Regions from separate parts of the Alteriqipengyuania sp. genome, predicted to be linked through region 1. Evidence: predicted binding sites of a transcription regulator. Region 1 holds the regulator's gene; each other region holds the start of a gene.
The links. The regulator LexA, encoded in region 1, represses DNA repair genes until DNA is damaged. The targets are predictions, from matches to a motif close to GTTCCNCNCTTGTTCT.

Region 1 (3,277 bases):
ATCCGGCGGGCCGGGCTGGACTTTGCGAGCGGCGATGCCTTGCTGGATCGGGGTACCCGAATGGGGCCCGCGCAGATCGCGCTCGCCCGAGCGGGCGGCTGCGACAGCGTGGTTGCGTACGATTCGCCACGCGTCGCGATCATCGAGTGCGGAGACGAGTTGTCGGAGAATCCGGCAGCCTGCGGGTCTCACAAGATACCGGCTGTCAACGGCGCCATGCTGGCGACGATGGCGAAGAATGCTGGCGGCCTCGCGAAACCGTTTGGCCCGGTATCCGACAATATGGCGGCGCTCGTCGGGGCGATAGAGGAAGCCAGCGAAGGCAATGCGATGATCGTGGTTTCGGGGGGCGCATCGGTCGGTCCGCACGATCTTGTGAAACCGGCGTTGGAGGCGGCTGGTTTCACGCTCGATTTCTGGCGTATCGCGATCAAGCCGGGCAAGCCGCTGCTGGTGGCAACACGCCCCTCGCGGAATGGGGGCGACACGGTTGTTCTGGGCCTTCCGGGCAGCCCGGTGTCGAGCTTCGTCACCGGCTTCTTCTTCATGGTGCCGGCGTTGCGCAGGCTGGCAGGCGCAATCCACTGCCTGCCTCAGGCGGTGCCGATGCCGCTCGCTGCACCATTGCCGGTTGGCGGTACGAGGCGCGAGTTCCTGCGTGCTGAAATTGGAAGCGATGGCGTATGTCCTGCCGAGGTGCAGGACAGTTCTGCGCTTGTGCCGCTGGCGCGCGCGCAGGTGCTGGTCGATCGGCCCGCGAATGTCGGAGCGGTGGCGGCGGGGACGTTTGTTCCATGTTATCCGCTCGAAAATGGCGCAATCGCTTGACTTGCAAAATCGGGTTGCCTAATTGTTCCGCATTCGTTCGCATGTGTGTGCGAACAGGCAGTGCGGAGAAGAAGCTCTATGTTGACCGCGAAGCAGCATGAATTGCTCCGGTTCATCCATGATCGACTGGAAGACACCGGCATCTCGCCCTCTTTCGAGGAGATGAAGGATGCGCTCGACCTCAAAAGCAAGTCTGGCGTGCACCGGCTGATCTCTGCGCTGGAGGAACGCGGCTTCATCCGTCGCCTACCCAACCGGGCGCGGGCGCTGGAAGTGCTCAAGATGCCCGACAGCGCGGTAGCGGGGGCTACTCCGAAGCCTGCCAACGACATCGGGGCGCAAACGGCCAAGGTGCCTGCGCGCATGCCCGAAGCGGCGAACGACGTGATCGATATTCCGCTACACGGGCGTATCGCCGCCGGTGCCCCGATAGAGGCGCTGGAAGACCACCAGAGCCTGCCCGTGCCTGCAGCCCTGCTCGGCCCGGGCGAGCACTTCGCGCTGGAAGTTTCGGGCGACTCAATGATCGAGGCGGGAATTTTCGACGGCGATTATGCGCTGATCCGCCGTGCGGATTCCGCCCGCGATGGCGATATCGTGGTCGCGCTGGTCGAAAATGCCGAAGCAACGCTAAAGTACCTCTGGCGCGATGGCGGCGGCAGGGTCCGGCTCGATCCCGCCAATGCGAGTTACGAGCCGCAGGTTTACGACGCGCGCAGCGTGCAGGTTCAGGGCAAGCTCGCAGGACTGCTGCGCCGCTATCACTGATCGGGTTTGCGAGGCTCAGGTTTGGGCGCGGGCTCGGGTTCGCGCCTCACACCACCGGCACCGTGCCACCATCCATGCGCGCCCTGCCCCTGCGCGACGGTCTGCACCTCGCGGTCCGGCAGGCGGATCGCGAGCCCGCCGGTCTGCTCCAGCATCCGTCGGTCGGCCTTGAGCCAGCGCGGTCGGCAGCTGCGCGGTAGCCAGCGGTCCGCCACCACGATGTCGACCCGTGCGCAAGCGGCGGCAAGGTCCCGCTCGGTCACATAGTCGCGCCCCTTCGCGAGCAGCAGGGTATATGCCCGCCCTTCTCGCCGGATCGTCGCGACACAGAACTCGCCGCTGCACTGGGCACCCGGCCAGCTCGCCAGCGGTACGGGGGGAGCATCCAGCGCGCCCAGTTCGGACAGCGTATCGCTCGCATAGGAGGACCGGCTCTCCCGCAATGTCAGCAGCTCGCCATCTTCGACGATGCCGACATGGCGCCCGTCGCGCGATATCAGCACATCGGGCCGTGGCGTTGCGATGGTCAGCATGGTCGCGACCGCGACCGGTGCGAAACCGGCGAAGCGGGCGCGTCCGCCCCACAAGGCCAGCCACAATCCACCGGCAACGAAGAGGAAGAACGCGAACCCGCCCATATGCGGCGCCAGCTTGACCGCACCGGGTCGGCTCGCGGTGAAATGCGCAATGGCAAGCAGCAGGTCGAGCGACTTGCCCACCAACCACCAGACGGGCGCGCCCAGCCCCACCAGGTCTGCCACCAGTGCCAGCGCTATCAGTGGCATGGAGATGAAGGTCACCAGCGGAATGCCGACCATGTTGGCAAGCGCGCCATAGAGCCCCGCGCGATGGAAATGGAACAGCACTATCGGCATCAGCGCAATCTCGATCACCAAGCCGGTGACCAGCAGCATCGCCCCACCGCGCAGCGGGCGCATCCACCATGCCTCTTCTCGCGGTGCGAGAAAGGCGCGCACCGGCGCGCTGTTGTGAAGCGCGACGATGGCCAGCACGGCGGAAAAGCTCATCTGGAAGCTCGGCCCCGCAACGCTCTCCGGCCACAGCAGCAACACGAAACCCGCCGCCACTGCCAACAGGCGGAAGGTCAGCGGCTCTCGCCCGAGTGCCAGCGCGACCAGCACCAGCACGGCAGCCGCACAGCTGCGCACGGTCGGCACTTCCGCTCCGGTCAGCAGCGTGTAACCCACACCCGCCAGCGCGCCGACCGCCGCCGCAACCACCGGCAGGCGCACCCGCAAGGCCAGCCATGACCACAATGCGAGCAGCTTCAATGCCAAGAAATACGCCGCCGCGATCACCGCACTCACGTGCAGCCCGCTGATCGAGAGCAGGTGGGTGAGGCCCGCATCGCGCATCGCATCCTCGTCCGCTTCGGCAATCGCGCCGCGATCCCCGCTGGCAAAGGCCGCGGCGATGCTTCCTGCCGAGCCGTCCAGGTGCGACCGGACATGGGCCGAAAGATCGCGCTGCACCGCCGCGATCCCGCCCCACCCTGCCGGTGCAGGCTCCACCACCTCCACCGGCCCGACTGCCGATCCGGTCGCTGCCAGGCCCTGGAACCACGCCGTTCGTGCAAAATCGTAGGCGCCCGGAACGAGCGGCGGCGCAGGCGGCATCAGCCGTGCGGTCACGCGAACCACAGCTCCACGCTGCATCTCCG
Region 2 (3,277 bases), on a different contig from region 1:
GCCCGAATCGAGCGAGGACCTTGCGACCGAGGTCGGTCAGCTCGTTGCGGGGCCACTGGGGCGCATGCTCGGCCGCGTGGGCGTGATCGCGGCGCTGGTCTCACCGACCGGCACGGTGCGCGCAGCATCGTCCGATTTCGCCGAGCGCGCCACTGGCGATGCATCGGCCACGCTGGCGGGCCGCGAGTTTGCCGATTTCCTGCGTCTGGACGAGCGCGAGCGGATATTTTTCGCGCGCACGGGGCGGGAGGGCGATTCGTTCCAACTCATCCACGTCTCGCTCAACGATCTGGATGACGACTGGGCTGCCGAGCCGCAGGACGCGCCCTCGCTGATGCTGCTGATCGAGGCGCATGCGCCGATGGCGGACAATACGGGCGGCGATGCGACACCCAAGCTGGAAGCCTTGATCGAAGCCTTGCCGCTGGGCCTCGCCATGACCGACCGCGACGGGCGCTTCCTCTTTGCCAACCCGTCCTTTCTGCGCGCGATCGGGCGGCCCGACCAGGGCTTACCGACATTCCCGTCCGATCTGGTCGTGCGCGAAGACAAGAGCGCGATCTCCGACGCGGTCCGACGTTTCGGCAAGGGAGGCATCGCCAGCGGAGACGTGGCGGTGCGGCTGGCATCTTCGCCCGATGAGCCGGTCTCGCTCGGCCTTGCAAGCATGCGGGGGCTGGGCGAACCTGCAGTCCTGCTGACGCTGGCCGACAAGAAGGAAGATACCGAGCTCAAGCGTCAGATGGCGCAGGCCACCAAGATGCAGGCCATCGGCCAGCTGGCGGGCGGTGTCGCGCACGACTTCAACAACGTGCTCACCGCGATCATCGGCTATTGTGACCTCATGCTGCTGCGCCACATGCCGGGCGACAGCGACTATGACGACATCCAGCAAATCCGCGCCAATTCGAACCGTGCGGCCAGCCTGACCCGGCAATTGCTCGCCTTCAGTCGCCAGCAGACCTTGCGGCCCGAAGTGGTCCAGCTGCCCGATGTCGTCTCGGAGGTCAGCCAGTTGCTGAAGCGACTGTTGGGCGAGAAGATCGAACTGCGCGTGCGGCACGATCGCGATCTTGGCCCCGTTCGTGCAGATCCGGGCCAGCTCGAACAGGTGATCGTAAACCTCGCGGTCAATGCGCGCGACGCAATCGCAGCGCAGGGCGACGGCACGGGCACTTTGGTGATGTCGACCCGCAAGGTGACCGTAAAGGATACCCGCGCACACGGGCCGGATATGCCGCCGGGCGATTATACCGCGCTGATCGTTCGCGATACGGGTGGCGGAATTCCGCAGGCGGTGCTCGGCAAAATCTTCGATCCCTTCTTCACCACCAAGGAGCAGGGGAAGGGCACCGGGCTGGGCCTGTCGACCGTCTACGGCATTATCCGCCAGTCGGGCGGTCATATCAGCGCAGAGAACGTGGGGCCGAGCGAGGGGCTGGGCGCGGGCGCGTGCTTCGCGATCCACCTGCCGGTACATCATGGCGCCCCGGCGGGCGACGAAAAGCGTCCCGACGCAGAGGAACCCGCGCGCTCATGGTCGAGCGGTGGGCGCGTGTTGCTGGTCGAGGACGAGGACATGGTTCGCGCAGTGGCCGAGCGGGCACTGGTGAGAGCGGGCTTCACCGTCTCCGCGCAACCCGACGGCGAGGACGGACTGGCCGAAATCGCTAATGGCGGCGCGTTCGACCTGATCGTTTCCGACGTGGTGATGCCGGGCATGGATGGGCCCGCGATGGCGCGCGCCATCCGCAAGCTGCGGCCCGACATCCCGATCCTCTTCATGTCGGGCTATGCCGAGGAAACCTTGCGCAGCGAAATCGACATCGACAACATGCATTTCATCGCCAAGCCATTCAGCGTGGAACAAATATCGCGCAAGGTGGGCGAGGTGTTGAGCACAGCAAAGGCCTGAATTTTCGTGTTTTTCGCTCTGACTGGAAAAATAATCGTTCCCCCCTTGTTCTAGTAGAACAGAAGCGGTACATACTCCTCATGTCGAAAAGGCGAGTCCGCCCCTAGGCACTGGAAGGAGAGCGTGCGATGGCTGCGAAACTGAAGCTGGTAGACGACAAGGAAAGCAACGTGGACCGTCAAAAGGCGCTCGACGCCGCGCTCGCACAAATCGATCGCGCGTTCGGCAAGGGTTCGGCGATGAAGCTGGGCTCGAAGGAAGCAATGAATGTCGAATCGATTTCGACCGGCTCGCTCGGGCTCGACATCGCGCTGGGTATCGGCGGCCTGCCCAAGGGCCGCGTGATCGAAGTCTACGGGCCGGAAAGTTCGGGCAAGACCACGCTCGCCCTGCATGTGATTGCAGAAGCCCAGAAGGCGGGTGGCACTGCCGCTTTTGTCGATGCGGAGCATGCGCTCGACCCGGTCTATGCCCGCAAGCTGGGTGTGGACATCGACGAACTGATCGTCTCGCAGCCCGATACGGGCGAGCAGGCGCTCGAAATTACCGACACGCTGGTCCGCTCGAATGCGATCGACGTGCTGGTGGTCGACTCGGTGGCCGCGCTGGTCCCGCGTGCCGAAATCGAAGGCGAGATGGGCGATAGCCATGTCGGCCTGCAGGCACGCCTGATGTCCCAGAGCCTGCGCAAGCTGACCGGGTCGATCAACCGTTCGAAGTGCATGGTCATCTTCATCAACCAGCTGCGGATGAAGATCGGCGTGATGTACGGCAATCCGGAGACGACGACCGGGGGCAATGCGCTCAAGTTCTACGCCTCGGTCCGGCTCGACATCCGCCGCACCGGCCAGATCAAGGATCGCGACGAGATTATCGGCAATTCGACCCGGGTGAAGGTGGTCAAGAACAAGGTCGCACCGCCGTTCAAGCAGGTCGAATTCGATATCATGTACGGACAGGGTATCTCCAAGATCGGCGAGATCCTGGACCTGGGTGTGAAGGCCGGCCTGGTGGAGAAGTCCGGTTCGTGGTTCTCCTACGACAGCACCCGGATCGGGCAGGGCCGCGAGAACGCGAAGACCTTCCTGAAAGAGAATCCCGAGCTTTGCGACCAGTTGGAGGCTGCGATCCGCGGCAAGACCGACGATGTCGCCGAGGAGATGATGGTCGGCCCTGACGCGGAGGACTGATCGCTTCTTCTCAAGCGGGTGCTTGCGATGCGCCCGGGAACCCGGAAAGCCGGTTGCGGCCCTTCACCCCGAAGGCATCGCAACCGGCTTTTCCGTTTGGCGCGCCCTTCAACTATCCGTGCCGTGAAAGCTTGTCGCCCAGCCCCTTCTTGCCTAACTCGCAACTGATATG
Region 3 (3,277 bases), on a different contig from region 1:
CCTTGATGACCGGCGGCGCAGTGGCCATCGGCGCGGCGTTCTTCCCCGTAGGTAAGCTGGCCGATATCTCCAACGCGGGCACTCTTTATGCCTTCATGATGGTGGCTATTGCGCTGCTGGTGCTGCGCCGGCGCGATCCTGCGCGCAAGCGCGCGTTCCGGGTGCCTGCGGCGTGGGTGATCGCGCCGCTCACGATGGCGGGTTGCGTATTCCTGTTCCTGAACCTGCCATACGACGCGATGCTGTTCCTGCCTGGGTGGGGCCTGATCGGGATCGTGATCTATTTCGCCTATAGCCGTTCCCGCAGCCATCTCGGGCGCGGAATAGTCGAAGTGGTGGACGATGTGGCGGGCGATGCCACGATGGTCCCGATCGACCCGCCGCCTGCATGACGTAGAAAGGGGGCGCGGCCTTCGCAGGTCGCGCCCCTTTTATGTGCTAGTGGGGTAATCCGGCCTAGAGCGCGGTTTCCTTGACGTGATCCTTCTCTGCATCCTCGTGCACATTCATGCCCAACGCCATCTTGGCGACGTCTAGCACGCCCATATCACCGTCCCAGATCTCGGCCTCGCCAAGGTCCATCCGCAGGAAGACGATATCTGGATCGTCCTTGCCGCCATCGTACCAGGCCTTCACGAAATTGTTCCAGAAGTGGTCGAAGCGTTCCTGGCTTTCTTCCCTCACCAAGGTGCCGTGGAAGCGGGCGAACATCATATCCTTGCCCTGGAAAGTCGCGGTGACAGGGCCGAGGCGGACGAAATCGCTCTTGGTATGGGTGAAGAACCAGATCGCGCTATCGGCATCCTTGTCCAGCTGCGGGGCCATGGGCACCGCGCTGTCGGACACACCATCCAGCTGCAGGAAGATGTAGGGGCGATCGGCCAGTTCGGCCCAGAATTTCTCTTTGAGTTCCGCGGCCTTGCCGTCTTTGTAACGCATGTGTTTTCTCCTTCGCGGAGAGAACGAGCGACAGGCCGGGTTTGTTTCGTAAAGAGGCGCTATCTCGCCGCCATCGCGGGAAAATAGGCGTCAGGACCCCGCGAAAGGCGTCCCGAAAATGCCCACCGCCAGTTCGGCCCAGACCAGCACCAGCGCGACCAGGATCGCGAGCACCGCGGCCACACAGAATGTCGGGCGCCCGATCAGCCGGATTGCGAGCTCGATCGCCAGCGCGGTCGCGCCCAGCAGCACGGCAGCCACGCCGAAATCGAAGGGTGTCCAATGAACCTCGCCGGTGAACTGCATCGCCAGCAACGGGGCAATGAGAATGGCGACGACAGAACCCCACAATGCCACCCGCCACAAGCGGTTGGTCAGGCCCGAGGTGATCGAAAGATCGTCCATATTGCCTCTCCTCCGATAACATCATGCGTCATCGAGATGACAGTTGCAAGATCGCAATGGGGGTTGTGCATAAGTCCAAGTTACTGAATTGCAGATTTTTCTTCACGGGGGGCTAGGCACGGAAGGGCAGGGAACATATAAAGAACGGATGGCAAATGCCCCGATCCTCGACCGGCTCAAGATCCTTGCCGATGCGGCCAAATATGACGCGTCCTGCGCATCGTCTGGCACCGCGAAACGCAACAGCACGAAGGGCGGGATCGGTAGTACCGAAGGCATGGGCATCTGCCATGCTTATGCGCCGGACGGGCGGTGCATCAGCCTGCTGAAGATCCTGCTGACCAACCACTGCATCTTCGATTGCCACTACTGCATCAACCGTAAGAGCTCGAACGTGCGGCGCGCGCGTTTCACCCCGCAGGAAGTCGCGGACCTGACGCTCAGTTTCTATCGCCGCAATTATATCGAGGGACTGTTCCTCTCTTCGGGCATCATCAAGAGCAGCGACCATACAATGGAAATGATCGTGGAGGCTGCGCGGATATTGCGCGAGGAGCACGATTTCCGTGGCTATATCCACCTGAAGACGATCCCCGAGGCCGACCCGGAGATCATCCATCGCGCCGGGTTCTATGCCGATCGCGTCTCGATCAATGTCGAGTTGCCGACCGATGCGGGGCTAACGCGCCTTGCGCCGGACAAGGACGCGCGGCAGATCGAAGGCGCGCTGGGCAAGACGAAGGACGATATCGTCGAGGCAAAGGACGCGAAAAAGCGTTTCAAGCACGCGCCGCGCTTTGCGCCTGCCGGCCAGTCCACCCAGATGATCGTTGGCGCAGATGCGGCAAGCGATGCGGATATCGTGGGACGGGCAAGCCGGTTGTACGACAATTTCGGCCTGCGCCGCGTCTATTATAGCGCCTTCTCGCCGATCCCCGATGCTTCGGCCGTGCTGCCGCTGAAGCGCCCTCCGCTGATCCGCGAGCATCGCTTGTACCAGTCCGACTGGCTGTTGCGGTTTTATAATTACCGCCCGCAGGAGATTATGCAGGCAACCGAAGCCGACGGGAACCTGCCGCTCGATATTGATCCCAAGCTCGCCTGGGCGCTGAAATTCCGCGAACGCTTCCCGGTCGACGTGAACCGCGCGAGCAGGGAAGACCTGCTGCGCGTGCCGGGGCTGGGGGTGAAGGCGGTGCAGCGCATCCTCGCCTCGCGCCGCCACCGCACCCTCAGGCTGGACGATGTGGCTCGGCTGACCTTCTCGATTGCCAAGGTGCGGCCCTTTATCTGCACGGTGGACTGGCGGCCGACGCGACTGACGGATCGCGCGGACCTGCGCACGCTATTGGCACCCAAGACCGAGCAGCTGGAGCTGTTCGCGGCATGACGGCGATGCAAAACGTCAGGGCTCAAGCGCATTACGTGGTCCAGCTGCCGCGCAGCGACGACTTTGCCTTCTGGCGAGAGCGGGCGCGTGCGTTGATCCAGTGCGATATCCCGCCAGAAAGGATCGCATGGGTGGAGCCGGGCGGAACCGACGATCTTTTTTCTAGTAGCGGCACGCGTTTGCCCGAACCACCCGCCAATGCGCCGCCTGTTCGCGCCGGCAAGCGCTACCTTAGCCTCGCGAAGAACGCCGCGCTGCATAGCGACCCGAACCGCTTCTCGCTGCTCTATCGGCTTCTCTGGCGGCTCCAGCGCAATCCGCGGATCATGGAGGATAAGGCCGATGTCGATGTGCGCCGCGTGGAGGAACTCGACAAGAATGTCCGACGCGACAGCCACAAGATGCACGCCTTCGTGCGCTTCCGGCAGGTCGAAGAGGCGGATGGGGTGGATCATTACGTCGCCTGGTTCGAGCCCGAGCATCACATCCTGCGCGCCAATGCGGGCTTCTTCATGCGGCGCTTTGCCAGCATGCGCTGGTCGA

Region 2: recA (recombinase RecA) is a predicted target of LexA. The motif match lies at 1,952-1,967, and genes of this name have one in related genera.
Region 3: ACEQXE_RS02930 (putative DNA modification/repair radical SAM protein) is a predicted target of LexA. The motif match lies at 1,475-1,490, and genes of this name have one in related genera.

What each region holds. Positions count from the first base shown of each region.
Region 1 is NZ_CAXQBM010000057.1:31,954-35,230, forward strand. Features, by position in the region: gene ACEQXE_RS08745 (molybdopterin molybdotransferase MoeA) at 1-828, shown strand, start outside; gene lexA (transcriptional repressor LexA) at 907-1,596, shown strand; gene ACEQXE_RS08755 (ComEC/Rec2 family competence protein) at 1,590-3,277, opposite strand, start outside.
Region 2 is NZ_CAXQBM010000077.1:21,681-24,957, forward strand. Features, by position in the region: gene ACEQXE_RS12115 (response regulator) at 1-1,915, shown strand, start outside; gene recA (recombinase RecA) at 2,044-3,105, shown strand; gene alaS (alanine--tRNA ligase) at 3,275-3,277, shown strand, end outside.
Region 3 is NZ_CAXQBM010000016.1:36,030-39,306, reverse strand. Features, by position in the region: gene ACEQXE_RS02945 (amino acid permease) at 1-392, shown strand, start outside; gene ACEQXE_RS02940 (pyridoxamine 5'-phosphate oxidase family protein) at 457-939, opposite strand; gene ACEQXE_RS02935 (hypothetical protein) at 1,030-1,344, opposite strand; gene ACEQXE_RS02930 (putative DNA modification/repair radical SAM protein) at 1,493-2,734, shown strand; gene ACEQXE_RS02925 (UdgX family uracil-DNA binding protein) at 2,731-3,277, shown strand, end outside.